Regions from separate parts of the Segeticoccus sp. genome, predicted to be linked through region 2. Evidence: predicted binding sites of a transcription regulator. Region 2 holds the regulator's gene; the other holds the start of a gene.
What was found. Region 2 encodes HrcA, which represses chaperone genes, less so after heat shock. Its sites were predicted from a motif close to TTNGCACTCGNNNNNNNCGAGTGCNAA; they were not measured.

Region 1: the regulator HrcA is predicted to act here: its motif matches at 5,006-5,032, upstream of VFL99_RS07000 (FmdB family zinc ribbon protein).

What each region holds. Positions count from the first base shown of each region.
Region 1 is NZ_DASSTI010000063.1:13,072-20,189, reverse strand. Features, by position in the region: gene VFL99_RS07015 (5-formyltetrahydrofolate cyclo-ligase) at 1-570, shown strand, start outside; gene VFL99_RS07010 (penicillin acylase family protein) at 545-3,151, opposite strand; gene VFL99_RS07005 (potassium/proton antiporter) at 3,264-4,934, shown strand; gene VFL99_RS07000 (FmdB family zinc ribbon protein) at 5,045-5,434, shown strand; gene VFL99_RS06995 (S-methyl-5'-thioadenosine phosphorylase) at 5,536-6,435, shown strand; gene cpaB (Flp pilus assembly protein CpaB) at 6,439-7,118, shown strand, end outside.
Region 2 is NZ_DASSTI010000040.1:10,028-17,145, forward strand. Features, by position in the region: gene nadA (quinolinate synthase NadA) at 1-467, opposite strand, end outside; gene VFL99_RS04585 (NUDIX hydrolase) at 629-1,603, opposite strand; gene VFL99_RS04590 (DUF3097 domain-containing protein) at 1,671-2,558, opposite strand; gene hrcA (heat-inducible transcriptional repressor HrcA) at 2,786-3,820, shown strand; gene dnaJ (molecular chaperone DnaJ) at 3,892-5,016, shown strand; gene VFL99_RS04605 (16S rRNA (uracil(1498)-N(3))-methyltransferase) at 5,013-5,756, shown strand; gene VFL99_RS04610 (Gmad2 immunoglobulin-like domain-containing protein) at 5,758-7,032, opposite strand; gene VFL99_RS04615 (SigE family RNA polymerase sigma factor) at 7,029-7,118, opposite strand, start outside.

The sequences.
Region 1 (7,118 bases), on a different contig from region 2:
GACAAGCGCGCGTGGCGTCGGGCGGCCCGGGCGGCCCGACGCGCCCACGTCGCCGAACGCGACCGCCTGGCGGACACCCGGCGACTGGCCGAGCGGGTGATGGACCTGTGGGGGGAGCGGGGGCAGCCGGCGTGCGTGGCGGCATACCTCTCTCTGCCGACCGAGCCGCCGACGGAGGCGGTGCTGCGCCGGCTGGTGGGGGCCGGGGTGGCGGTGCTGCTGCCGGACATGCTCGAGGACCGGGACCTGGACTGGCGACAGGTCACCTCCGCGCCCCCGAACGGGCCCGCCGAGCTGGGACCGCGGCTCGGCACCGAGGCGATCGGGACCGCAGGGCTGATCCTCGTCCCGGCCCTGGCGATCGACGCTGACGGAGTGCGGCTGGGCCAAGGCGGCGGCAGCTACGACCGCGCGCTGGGCCGACGAGGGCCGGACGCGCTGGTGGCCGCCCTGCTGCACGACGGGGAGCTGTTGCCCCCGGGACGGTTGCCCAGCGAGCCGCACGACGCGCTGGTCGACGCGGTGCTGACCGCGGACGCCGGTCTCACGGCTTGCTCCCCGACGGCTTGAGGATCAGCGTGTCGTCCGCCGCCGCGTGGACGGCTCGGTGGCTGAACGGCCACGGGTGGCTCTCGCCCTTGATCCACGACTCGATCTGGTCGTCGTAGTTGCCGGAGTAGGGGTGGCCGGAGTTGCCGGTCTCGTTCACCCACCGGGACCGGTCGAGGTGGCCGAGGTCCACGACCATCCGCATGGACGGTGCCCAGTCGACCTGGTAGCCCTGGTCGGCGTTCCACCCGTTGGCGTCGACCACGGCGGTGTCGCCCGGCATCGGGTAGGGGCCGCGGTTGAAGATCGACCGGATGACCCCGGGCACGCCGTCGCCGCCCAGGACGTCGCTCTTGAGGGTGAGCTGGTGCAGCCGCCCCCACTGCCACGTGTCCGTCTTCTTGCCCAGCGTCTTGGTGAGGTCCAGGCGGGCGTCGACCATGGCCTGCCGCAGGATCTCGTCACGGCCCTCGGTGACTGCCGGCGTGGACTTGTTGTCCCACCACGGGTCGTTCGGGCGGGCGAGCAGCTGGGCGACCGCCTCGCGCCACCGGCCGCCGCCGTCGGCCTGCAGGTCGCGGGGCAGCTCGTCGTCGAAGGTGAGCGTGAGCAGGTGCGACCAGACCGCGTTGTAGTAGGCCGCCGCCGCGGAGTTGCTGCTGCCGTCCGCCGGGGAGGTGTAGTTCCAGTGCCGCAGCAGCCGCTGCGCCTCCTCGATGAACGGCGAGCGGTGCAGGTCCACGGACAGCAGCATCGGGACGAGGCTCGGCGCGAAGATGTTGCGGGTGTCCAGCTGGATCCGACCCATCTGGGCGGGGCTGATCTTCTGGTCGCGCTCCAGCAGCGTGCGGATCCGTTCACTGCGGAACCCGTAGCCCCACTCGGTGGTGAGGAACGGCTTGGTGCTTGCCGTCACCGCCTGGTTCGCGGTGACGATGAAGCCCTCGGCCGGGTCGAGCACGTGCGGCAGGTCGGCGAAGTCGACGAAGCCCTTCCAGTCGTAGCGGCTGTCCCAGCCGGGCGCGGGCCAGTAGCCGGGTGGTGCGTGCTTGATGGCGCTGCGGCGGATCGGCACCATTCCCGGGGCCTGGTAGCCGATGTGTCCCTGGGTGTCGGCGTAGACGAGGTTCTGCGCCGGCACGGCGAAGTCCTTGGCGGCGCGGCGGAACTGCTGCCAGTCGGTCGCCGCGTTCAGCTCGAAGATCGCGTCGGCGGTGCGCGTGGGCCGCAGGCCCGTCCAGGCGAGCGACACGGCATACCGCGGGTGTTGTTCCTTGCCGGCGACCGGCGCGGTCCCACCGGCCGCGGCGACGTCGGGCAGCACGTCGGACATGATCGGACCGTGCACCGTGGAGCGGACGGTGAGCGGGACGTCCTTGCCGCCGGCGACGTGGATCGTCTCGTGCCGCACCGTGATCGGGCGGTAGCTCCCGTCGCGCTCGTAGGACCCGCTGACCACCTTCTCCAGGTAGAAGTCGCTCACGTCGGGCCCCAGGTTGGTGAATCCCCAGGCGATGTGGGCGTTGTGGCCGATCACCACCCCGGGCAGGCCGGCGAAGGTGAAGCCGCTGACGTCGAAGGGGCACTGCGCGCTGACGGTCCGGCAGTGCAGGCCGGTTTGGTACCAGATGCCGGGGATGCCGACGCCCAGGTGGGGGTCGTTGGCCAGCAGCGGCTTGCCGGTGGTGGTGTGGGCGCCGCTGACCACCCAGGAGTTGGAGCCGATGCCCTCCCCCCGGCCCAAGGTCGCCGGGATCTTGCGGAGGGCAGCGTTCACCGCCGAGAACGCCCTGCGCGCGTCGGGGGTGCGCAGCGAGCGGTAGGCGGCGTTCACCGTGGCGCCCCGCCCGTGCGCGGCCGGTGGCAGCTGTCCGGCGCCCGGCGGCGGTGACCAGTCCCGGGCGGACAGGATCGGGGCGTGCACCCGGTAGGGGTAGGGCGGGTAGAGCGCGTCGATGTGCCGCATCGACATCGTCCCGGCCAGTCGCGCCCGGGCCAGCTCGTCGGCGTAGTCGCCGCGCAGGTCCCAGGCCATCGCCTTCAGCCAGGCGAGGGAGTCGACCGGGGTCCACCGGCGCACGTGGTAGCCGGGGAACTTCCGGGCCAGGACGGCATACTCCAAGGACATGTCCGACGGCGAGCCCTTGGAGGAGATGTAGGCGTTGACGCCGTCGGCGTAGGCGCGCAGGTAGCTCTGCGTCTTCGGGCTGAGCTTGGGCAGCTCCTCCTGGGCGACGTGGTACCAGCCCATGGTCCGGATCACCCGGTCGGTGTCGAGCCCGTCCTTGCCGACCAGCTCGGACAGCCGCCCGGAGACGATGTGCCGGCGCAGGTCCATCTGGAAGAAACGGTCCTGGGCCGCGACGAAGCCCTGCGCGCGGAAGAGGTCCTCGGGGTTGTCGGCATAGATCTGCGGTATGCCGTGTGCTCCCCTGATGACCGTGACGTCCCCTCCCAGCCCGGCCACGTGCAGCTCACCGGACGTCTGCGGGAGGGAGCGGCGCAGCTGCCCGACGACCAGCACCCCGAGCACGACCGCGACCGCCACGATGACGGCCACCACGGACACGGCGATGCGTCGGAGGACCTTGGGGCGCGGCACCCTGCGAGACTAGGCCACAGGTTCGGCCAGGCGGGGGACGCGGGTGGTCGACCGCCGGCGCGCCCGCCGGTGCGGCTGCCGCGTCGACGACCGAGGGCAGGAGGTGCGCATCGTGCCGATCGCACAAGCGCCTGCCCTGATCACCAACCAGCAGCTCACCCCGTTCCTGCTCGTCGGGACGCTGGTGCTGCTGACCTGCGTGGTGGCGGTCCGGTTCGCCGTGCGCTCCGGGCTGCCGACCCTCTTGATCTACCTCGCGATCGGGGTGGCGCTGGGCGACGGCGGGCTCGGCATCCGGTTCAGCTCCGCTGACCTGACCCAGGTGCTCGGCTACTCGGCCCTGGTGCTCATCCTCGCCGAGGGCGGCCTGACCACGTCCTGGCGCAGCATCGAGAAGTCGGTCGCTCCGGCCGGGGTGCTCGCCACCGTCGGCATCGTCGTCTCGGTGCTCGTCGTCGGCAGCGGTGCGCACTACCTGCTCCACCTGCCGTGGACCATCGCGCTCGTACTGGGTGCCGTGGTCTCCTCCACCGACGCCGCCGCCGTCTTCTCGGTACTGCGCCGGGTGCCGCTGCCGCCACGGCTCACCGGGATCCTCGAGGCCGAGTCCTCCTTCAACGACCCGCCGGCCGTGCTGATCGTGGTGGCGCTGGCCGACCAGGCGGCGCACGGGTCGTCCGGGCCGCTCTGGCTGCTCGCGCTGACCGCGATCGGCGAGCTGGCCGGCGGCGCGGTGATCGGTGCCGGCATCGGCTGGGCCGGGGGCAAACTGCTGCCCAAGGCCGCCTCGACCTCCTCCGGGCTGTTCTCCATCGGGATCCTCGCCCTGCCGGTCCTCGCCTACGCCCTGGCCAACCAGGCCCACACCAGCGGCTTCATCGCCACCTATGTGGCCGCCCTGATCCTGGGCAACCTGCCGTTGCCGCACCGCCCGGCCGTGCGGGGATTCGCGCAGGCCATGGGCTGGGTCGCGCAGATCGGGTTGTTCGTCCTGCTCGGCCTGCTGGCCTCCCCCGGACGGCTCGTGCACCAGCTGGTCCCCGCCGTCGTCATCGGCCTGGTGCTGCTGCTCGTGGCGCGGCCGCTCTCGGTCCTGATCGCGGTCACCCCGTTCCGGATCCCGCTGCGCGAGCAGGCGTTCCTGTCGTGGGCGGGTCTGCGTGGAGCCGTGCCGATCGTGCTCGCGACCGTGCCCGCGACGGCCGGGATCCACGGTGTCGACTGGCTGTTCGACCTCGTCTTCGTGCTCGTGGTGATCTTCACCCTCGTGCAGGGGCCGACCCTGCCGTGGGTGGCGCAGCGACTCGGCCTCGGCGACGTGCACCACACCGTCGATGTCGAGCTCGAGGTCACGCCCCTGGAGGAGCTGGGCGCCGACGTGCTGCAGGTGCAGATCGGGCAGACCTCCCAGCTCGCGGGCGTCGAGGTCTTCGAGCTACGCCTCCCGACCGGCGCCGACGTGACGCTCGTGGTGCGCGACGGCGAGGCGATCGTGCCGGCGCCGGACACGATCCTGCGCCACGGCGACCAGCTGCTCATCGTCGCCACCCCGCAGTCGCGGGCGAGGGCGGAGGCCCGGATCCGGGCCGTCAGCGAGGGCGGCCGGCTCGCCGAGTGGCACCGCTCCCCTCCGGCCGGGCGCGACGCGCCGGCCGCGGCTGCTGGGCGCGGCGTGGCACCCGGGCCCCGCGACGGTGAGCGGCCCACGACCGGGCCCCGGCGCGGCCCCGTCCTCCCCCGTCACGTCCGCGGCGCCCCGCCCCGCCGCCGGGAGCCCCGGTGAGCCCCCACGCGACCGTGGCGCCGGGCACGGGCCGCTCACGATGCACATCCACCCGGCGAACCGGCGTAGACTTGGCACTCGGACCCCGAGAGTGCCAGATGGAGGAATCCGTGCCCACCTACGCCTACGCGTGCACCGAGTGTGACCACCGCTTCGACATCGTCCAGTCCTTCAGCGACGACGCCCTGACCGTGTGCCCGGAGTGCCAGGGGAAGCTGCGCAAGGTCTTCAACGCGGTGGGTGTCGTGTTCAAGGGCTCGGGCTTCTACCGCACGGACTCCCGCTCGAGCAGCAACGGCTCCTCGGGCAAGAGCGGCTCCTCCGCGGCGAAGTCCTCCTCGTCGGAGAGCAGCTCCAGCGGCTCGGGCTCAAGCGGCTCGGGCTCAAGCGGCGCGAGCTCGAACGGGTCAAGCTCCAACGGCACGGGCAGCTCGGGTCAGAAGGCCGCGAGCGGATCGAGCAGCTCCTCCACCGGCTCGGGCAGCGGCTCGGCCGCCTGAGCACTCCCTGCCTCCACACCCCGGGTGCGGGGTGACCCGGCCGTCCCCAGCGCGGGAACGGCAGGCCGGACGGCGCGCAGCCGGACACTACTGTCGGCACCATGACGAGCTCCCCTGTCCCCGCCGAGCACCCGGATCCCGCCGCGTCCGTGCCCGACCGAGGGAGCGCCGCGGCGCCCTCCCGCGCCGACGTCGGGGTGATCGGGGGGTCCGGCTTCTACACCTTCCTCGAGGACGTCGAGCACGTCCGCGTCGACACCCCCTTCGGCGAGCCCAGCGACGAGGTGGCCCTCGGCCGCGTGGGCAACCGGCCGGTCGCGTTCCTCGCGCGGCACGGCCGCGACCACCGCTTCCCGCCGCACCGTGTCAACTACCGCGCCAACCTGTGGGCGCTGCGAGCGCTCGGTGTCCGTCAGGTGCTCGCTCCGTGCGCGGTCGGCTCGCTGCTCCCCGAGCAGGGCCCGGGGACGCTCGCCGTGCCCGACCAGGTCATCGACCGCACGTGGGGTCGCCCGCACACCCTGTATGACGAGCCCGGGCCGGTCGTGCACGTCCCCTTCGCCGACCCCTACTGTCCGCGCGGCCGGGCCGCGGTGCTCGCGACCGCGGCAGCGCAGGACGCCCCGGCCGTCGACGGGGCCACGCTCGTCGTCATCAACGGCCCGCGGTTCTCCAGCCGCGCCGAGTCGCAGTGGCACCGGGCGGCGGGCGGGACCCTCGTCGGCATGACCGGTATGCCCGAGGCCGCCATCGCCCGCGAGCTCGCCCTCTGCTTCACCACCGTCGCGCTCGTGACTGACTTGGACGCGGGCGTCGAAGCGGGTCCGTCGGTGACGCACGAGGAGGTGATGCGGGTCTTCGCCCGCAACGTCGACCGCCTCAAGGACCTGCTTCGCGCGACGATCCCGGCGCTGCCGGCGGCGGAGGACGACGACTCCGCCGCCTGCGCGTGCCGCCGGGTCCTCGACGGGATCACCCTGCCGTTCGCGCTGCCGGGCTGACCGATGACCGCTCCCACACCAGCGCCTACCCGTCCGTCACGGCTCGACCGACTGCTGCCGCCGCCGCTGCGCGGACCCAGCCGCCGCGCCGCGTGGAACCGCGCGCGCCTGCGCCGGGCGGGAGCCGCGCTGCTGGTCGCGCTCGCGGCGGTGCTGGGGTTGTCGGCGCTGCGACCGGCGCAGGCTCCACCCGGCATACCCGTCCTGGTGGCGGCCCACGACCTGGCCAGCGGCACGCGGCTCAGCGCGGCGGACGTGCGGGTCGCCGAGTGGCCGGCGAGGAGCCGGCCGCCGCGCACGGCGCGCACCGTCGAGGCGGCGCTCGGGCGGACCGTCAACGCCCCGGTGGCCGCGGGCGAACCCCTTCCCGCCTCCCGGCTGCACGCCTCGGGGGTGCTCGCCCACCTGCCGGCTGACGAGGTGGCGGTGCATGTGCCGCTGCGGGACCCGGCGACCCGTCACTACCTTCAGCCGGGGGACCACGTCGACGCGCTGTCCGCGGCGGGTGGTCGCACAGTCGCCAGCGACCTGCTCGTCCTCGCGACCGGGACTCCCCGTCCCGGCGCCGGGCCGGGCACCTCGTTGGCGGCGCCGTCGACCGGGTCCACCGGGGCTGCCGACGCGGCGGGCGTGCTGGTGGCGGCGACGGCGGAGCAGGCCGCGAGCCTGGCGGGCACCATCGC
Region 2 (7,118 bases):
ACCGCCGCGGTGGAGTTGACGTAGGTCACGACCGGCACGCCCGGGTGCTCGGCCCGGAGCGCGAGCACGTCGGCGGCGGTGATGCTGTCGGCCAGCGAGCAGCCCGCCCCGGCATCGGGCACCAGCACGGTCTTGGCCGGGTTGAGCAGCTTGGCGGTCTCCGCCATGAACGGCACGCCCGCCAGCACGATGGTCGAGGCCTGCACCGACTGGGCCTGCCGCGCCAGGGCCAGGGAGTCACCGACGAGGTCCGCGACGCCGTGGAAGATCTCGGGCGTCTGGTAGTTGTGCGCCAGCACGACCGCGTCCTTCTCCTGCTTGAGCCGCTCGATGGCGACCACGTCCTCGGCGAAGGCCGCCCACTCGACCTGGGGGATGACGTGCGCGACCCGGGCATACACCTCCCGGGTCTGCGCGACGGCCGCCGCGGTGTGCCCGCGGGCCTCGACCACGTCCGTGACACTCATCCTGAACTCCTTATGTTCATACTGAGTAAATCAAGCCGAGCATAATCCGGTGGTGCACGGCGTGGACGGGGCGACGGCGTGGCCTGCGTCACACCGGCGCCGCTGTGCCCCGCGCCCGTCCGCGGTGACGGGAGGAGTGTCGGCCTGGGGGAGCGGTCCGGTCAGGTGCTGCGGGGCAGGGGCAGCTTCGTGCCCACGTGCCGGCGCTCGCGGAAGACCTCGCTGCGGTAGCGGTACAGCCGCGCCGGGCGTCCTCCGGTGTTGCGTGCCACCGCGCCGGTCGGCTCGACGAGCCGGTGCTGCTGCTCCACGAGGCGGCGGAAGTTCTGCTTGTGCACGACCTGACCGGCCAGGGCCTCCACGCAGGTCTGCAGCTGCCCGAGCGTGAACTCCTCCGGCACGAGCTCGAAGATCACCGGCCGGTACTGCAGCATCGACCGCAGCCGTGCCACGCCGGTGGCGAGGATGCGCCGGTGGTCGTGCAGCATCGGCATCCCGCTCGCCGCAACTTCCGACCGGCCACGGTCCCCAGCAGGTATGCCCGACCCGGCGCGTTCGCTGTCCGCCGCACCTGCCGCGGTGCCTCCGGCTGCGCCTCGGTCGGGTGCCGACTCGGCGACGAGCCCGGCCTCCCAGAGCAGCTCGTAGCGGTGCAGGGCCAGCTCCGGCCGCCACGGGTCGCCGCCCAGGCCGAAGGCGTGCGCGACGCGTTCGCGGCGCAGCGGTGCCAGGCCGGGGTCGGCCTCGGCCCAGGCTCGCAGGGGTTCGGCCAGCTGCCCGGCGAGGGCGATGCCGGTGGCGGAGCGGCGGTCCTCCCAGGGCAGGTGGACATACCAGGGGTTCCATGCGCTGGCGTCGGTCTGCCGGTGGGTCAGCGCGAGGTAGGAGATGGCCACGCTGCGGTCGGCTGCTCCGGAGCGGCCGCGGTCGGCGAAGGTGTAGAGCTGCTCGGCGTAACCCAGCTCGTGCCCGGTCTGCTCGGCGGCCCAGGCCCGCATCCCGGCCTGCAGCGACCGGTGCTCGGGCTCCAGCGGGCCGTGCGGCAGCGCGGCGGGCTCGCCGGAGGCGAGCACGAGCGGCTCTCCGTCGGCCACGGTGGCGACGACGGCGACGAGCTCGGCGCTGACCAGGTTCATGCGTGGTCCACGGGGCGGGTCTGGCTCACGGCTACTGGCTCACGGGTGCTGGCTCACGGGTGCTGGCTCACGGGTGCGGGGAGGCGTCCGCGGTCACGAAGTCGATGAGCTCCTCCACGCGGCCGAGCAGCTCGGGCTGCAGGTCGGCATACGTCCGGACCGTGCCGAGGATGCGCTGCCAGCCGCGTGCCACGTCTGCCTGCGTGTCGTGGGGCCAGCCCAGCTCGGCGAGGATCCCGTGCTTCCAGGATCGGCCACGGGGGATCACCGGCCACCGCGACCAGCCCAGCCGCTCGGGACGCACCGACTGCCACACGTCGACGTAGGGGTGCCCGACGACGAGCACGTGGTCGGCATACCGGCGCAGGGCCCGCGCCTCGTCCACGAGCCGCTGCTCCTTGGTGCCGGCCACGAGGTGGTCGACGAGCACGCCCATGCGACGTCCCGGGCCGGGCGCGAAGTCGCGGATCACCGCGGCGAGGTCGTCCACGCCGTCCAGCATCTCCACGACCACGCCCTCGAGGCGCAGGTCGTCACCCCAGACCTTCTCGACCAGCTCCGCGTCGTGCTTGCCCTCCACGAAGATCCGTGAGGCCGAGGCGACCCGCGCCCGGGCGCCGTGCACCGCGCGGGAGCCGCTGGCCGTGCGCGCGGCGGCCTGACGCGCCTGGGTGGTGGCCGCCCGTGCCGCGGCCGTCGGCGGGGTCAACGTCACCGGCGCGCCGTCGAGCAGGAAGCCCGGCCCGAGCCGGAAGCCCTTGGTCCGGCCCCGCCGGTCCTCGAGGTGCACGACATGCATGCCGCCGGCCTTCTCGACGCGGACCACGGCGCCGCACCAGCCGGTCTCGACGTCCTCCACGACCAGTCCCGGCTCGGCCTCGACGGGCCGGCTGCGACCGCGCACCGGGGCACGCCAATCGCCGGCGAGGACGTCAGAGCCGTAGCGATCGTTCACGCAGGCGAGCGTAGGCCGACCCTCCCGCGGGGGCCGCGAGGACACACCACGCCCGCGGCGTGATCGTGGGGAAACCGGCCAGGCGGCGCGGCGAACGTCATGCTCGTGTCCCGTCAGCGGGTCCGCCCGCCCGCGTCACCACGGGCGCCACCAGGCGGAGCACGTAGACTTGGCACTCGGCATACCTGAGTGCCAAGCGACGTTGCGGCGACTGGGAGGTGAAGCTCGTGAACGAGGACCGACGGCTGTCGGTGCTGCGCGCCATCGTGCAGGACTACGTGCGCACCTCCGAGCCGGTGGGCTCCAAGTCGCTGCTCGAGCGGCACCAGCTCGGGGTCTCCGCGGCGACGGTGCGCAACGACATGGCGGCCTTGGAGGAGGAGGGCCTCATCTCGGCCCCGCACACCTCCGCGGGTCGCATCCCGACCGACGCCGGCTACCGGATGTTCGTGGACCGGCTGAGCTCGATCAAGCCGCTGAGCCGGGCCGAGCGCGCGGCGATCGCGCAGTTCCTCGAGGGCGCGGTCGACCTGGACGACATCGTCGAGCGCACCGTGCGGCTGCTGGCGTCACTGACCCACCAGGTCGCCGTGATGCAGTACCCCTCGCTGACCCGGTCCCAGGTGCGCCACATCGAGCTGGTCCCGTTGGGACCGCAGCGCCTGATGCTGGTGCTCATCGTGGGCACTGGGCGGGTCGAGCAGCGCGTGCTCGACACCGAGGACCTCGTGGCCGACCTGACCACGCCCCGCGGCGAGCAGGTCGTCTCCGACCTGCGCGGCCGCCTCAACGGCGAGGCAGCCGGCCGGATGCTCACCGAGGCGGCGGAGCGGCTGCAGTCCCTGCCCGAGCAGTTCGACCCGGAGTCGCGCGAGCTGGCCCGCCGGGTCGTCCAAGCGCTCGACGACGCGCTCGTCGAGGAGCGCGAGGAGCGGGTGGTGCTGGCGGGCACCGCCAACCTGGCTCGGGTCGGGCCGGACTTCGCCCTGAGCATCGGTCCGGTGCTCGAGGCACTGGAGGAGCACGTGGTGCTCCTGAAGCTGCTCGGCCACATCCGCGGGGCGGACGACTCGGTCGTCGTCAGCATCGGCGCGGAGAACCCGCACGTCGGGCTGCGCAGCGCCTCCGTGGTGAGCACCGGCTACGGCAGCGGCCGGCTCGCGGGGCTGGGTGTCCTCGGACCCACCCGCATGGACTACCCGACGACAATGGCGGCAGTCCGTGCCGTCGCGCACTATGTCTCCGACATCCTGGACTCGTGAGGATGGTGACTGCAGGTGCGCCACCGACCGGTATGAACGACACTGATCTCCAAGGCTGACAAGGACTTTCGTTGAACGACTACTACCAGGACCTCGGCGTTTCCCGAGACGCGAGCGCGGAGGAGATCAAGCGGGCCTACCGCAAGCTGGCCCGCCGGCTGCACCCCGACGTGAACCCGGGACCCGAGGCCGAGGAGCAGTTCAAGAAGGTCTCGCAGGCCTATGACGTGCTCTCCGACCCGGAGAAGCGGCGCGCCTTCGACATGGGCGCCGACCCCTACGGGGGCCAGGAGGGCGGTTTCGGCCAAGGGTTCTCGTTCAGCGACATCATGGACGCCTTCTTCGGCGCCGGTGCCGCCGGCGGGGGCCGCGGCCCCCGCTCTCGGCGCATGCGGGGCCAGGACGCGCTGCTGCGCCTGGACATCAGCCTCGCCGAGGCCGTGTTCGGCAGCGACCAGGAGATCACCGTGGACACCGCGGTGGAGTGCTCCACCTGTCACGGTGCCGGCACCCAGCCGGGCACGGACGTGCGCACCTGCGAGATCTGCGGGGGCCGCGGCGAGGTGCAGCAGGTGCAGCGCTCCTTCCTCGGGCAGGTCATGACCTCCCGCCCGTGCACCGCCTGCCAGGGCTACGGCACCGTGATCCCCAACCCCTGCTTCGAGTGCTCCGGCGACGGGCGGGTACGCACCCGCCGGCCGCTGAAGATCCGCGTGCCCGCCGGTGTCGACACCGGCACCCGCATCCAGCTCTCCGGGCGCGGCGAGGTCGGTCCCGGTGGCGGCCCGCCCGGGGACCTCTACGTCGAGGTCGCCGTCGAGCAGCACCCGACCTTCCAGCGGCGTGGGGACGACCTGCACTGCTCGGTGGAGCTGCCGATGACCGCGGCGGCGCTCGGGACGAGCATCAAGCTCGACACCTTCGACGGGATGACCGACGTGGACGTGCGGGCCGGAGCCCAGCCCGGCGACGTCGTGACGTTGCGCGGGCAGGGCGTGACCCACCTGCGCGGCACCGGTCGTGGCGACCTGCTCGTGCACCTCAGCGTGCAGACGCCCACGCACCTCGACGCCGAGCAGCAGGACCTGTTGCGCCAGCTCGCGGCTGCTCGTGGCGAGGAACGCCCCGAGGGGCGGCTCGCCCCCGTGCAGACGGGGCTGTTCGGCAAGCTGCGGGGCGCCTTCACCGGCAAGTGACCGCCCCCCTCTTCCTGCTCGAGCCGGGCGCGCTCGACGGCCTCACGGCGGGGGCGTCGTTCACCCTCGACGGTGCCGAGGGGCGGCACGCCGCGACCGTCCAACGGCTCGCGCCCGGCGAGCTGCTGCTGCTCGCCGACGGCGCCGGCCTGGTCGCCACCGCCACGGTCACCGCCCGCGAGCAGGCCGCCCTGCACCTGTACGTCGACGTGGTCGAGCGGCAGCCCCCGCCGGAGCCGCGGTTCGTCCTCGTCCAGGCCCTGGCCAAGGGCGACCGGGACGAGCAGGCGATCGAGGCGGCGACCGAGCTCGGCGTCGACGAAGTGGTGCCCTGGCAGGCCGAGCGCAGCGTCGTCGTCTGGCGTGGCGACCGGGCCGACCGGGCCCACGCCAAGTGGCGCAAGGTCGTCCGCGCCGCCGCCAAGCAGTCGCGCCGGGCCCGGGTGCCCGAGGTCGCGCCGCACGCGCGCCTGCGGGACGTCATACCGCGTCTTGAGGCGGCCACGCTGGCCCTGGTGCTGCACGAGGACGCCACCGAGCCGCTCGCCGGCGTTGAGCTGCCGGACCGGGGCGAGGTCGTCGTGGTCGTCGGCCCCGAGGGAGGGATCACCGACACCGAGCTGGCGGCGTGCACGCAGGCGGGCGCGCGGCCGGTGCGGCTGGGACACACCGTGCTGCGTTCCTCCAGCGCCGGCCCGGCCGCCCTCGCGGTGCTCAGCGCCGCCGCGCGCTGGCGCTGAGTCAGCGCACGCGGAACGTCGAGCTCGTCTCCGCGGCCACCGAACCGTCGGCCGGACTGGTCGCCAAGACCCGCAGCGTCCAGGTCCCGCTGGGCAGCGTGCCGAGATCGAGTTGCCAAGTGCCCCGCGTCGGACAGGCGCTGCTCGCCGTCGTGTGCCCCGACCGCACCACCGCGCTGTTCCCGTTCCCGGCTCCTGCGACGTCGCCGCTGTTCCCGTTCGCGGCTCCTGCGACGTCGCCGCTGGCACGCAGCAGCTCCCACGACACCCCCGCCTCGAAAACGCACGCCTGCCCCTGCGCGGTCACGTCGCTGCCCGCGCCGAGGGTCGCGCCGGGCGCCGGCGCCGTGATCCACAGCGGCGCCAGGTCCTCGAACGCCTGGCTGGGCCGGGTGTACGTCGCGTCGGTCGGGTAGGCCCCGAACAGCGCCGTCGAGCCGTCGGCCACCGTGAACGTCACCGGCAGGTTCCCCCGGCCCAGCGCGGCCTGCGCCGTCCACACCAGCTGCTGCACCGCCAGCCGCGTCTCGTCCCCGGTCATCGAGCCGGTCCGGCCGGCCCCGGTGAGCGACACCTGGATGCCGTTGCCGGTCACCGTCACCCCCGCGATGCTCACGTCTCGCCACGGATCGAGGTATGCCGTGCCGGGCACCTGTCCGCGGGGAGACACCGCGAGGTCCAGGGCCGCCCGGACGGTGTCGGCGGCGCTCGGCGTCGCGGGGGCTGTCGTGGCGAGGAACTGCCGGTAGAGGCCCACCCCGTCTGCCCCTCCGGTGCTGCCCACGAAGTAGACCGGCACGGTGACCGCCCGTGTGCCCGCGGTGCCGGGTCCGGACGTCGCCGAGCCCGTGGACGGGACCGAGGCGGTGCCGGCGGAGGGTGCGGGCGCGGTCCCCCCGGGTGGGGTGGACGGGACCGGCAGCCCGGTGGGGAAGGGCGAGGGCAGCGCGGTGCCCGTCCGGGTCGGCGCCGGGATCTCGTCGGGTCCGTGCGTGCCGCCGGTGGGCAGGCGAGGGTGCTCCGTGCGCGAGGTGGAGGTGCCGGGCAGCGGGGGCGCTGCCCGGTGCTCCTGGCTCAGTCCCCAAGCCCCGCCGGCGAGCACCGCGGCCACCGTCGCGGCAGTGGCGATCGTGAACCAGCGCGGGCGCCGCTCCTGCTCGGTCGCCGCAGCTGCGGCGCGGATCTGCTCGAGCCGGTCGTGCGGCGTGATGCCGGCCGCCTCCCGTTCCAATGCCCGCCGGAGGGCGCGTTCAAGGTCCTGCTCCTCGCCGCTCACGGCCGGTCCACCTCCTCCATGGAGCGCAGCGCCTCCAGTCCCCGGTGGGCGTGCACCTTCACCGATCCGGGCGAGATCTGCAGGGC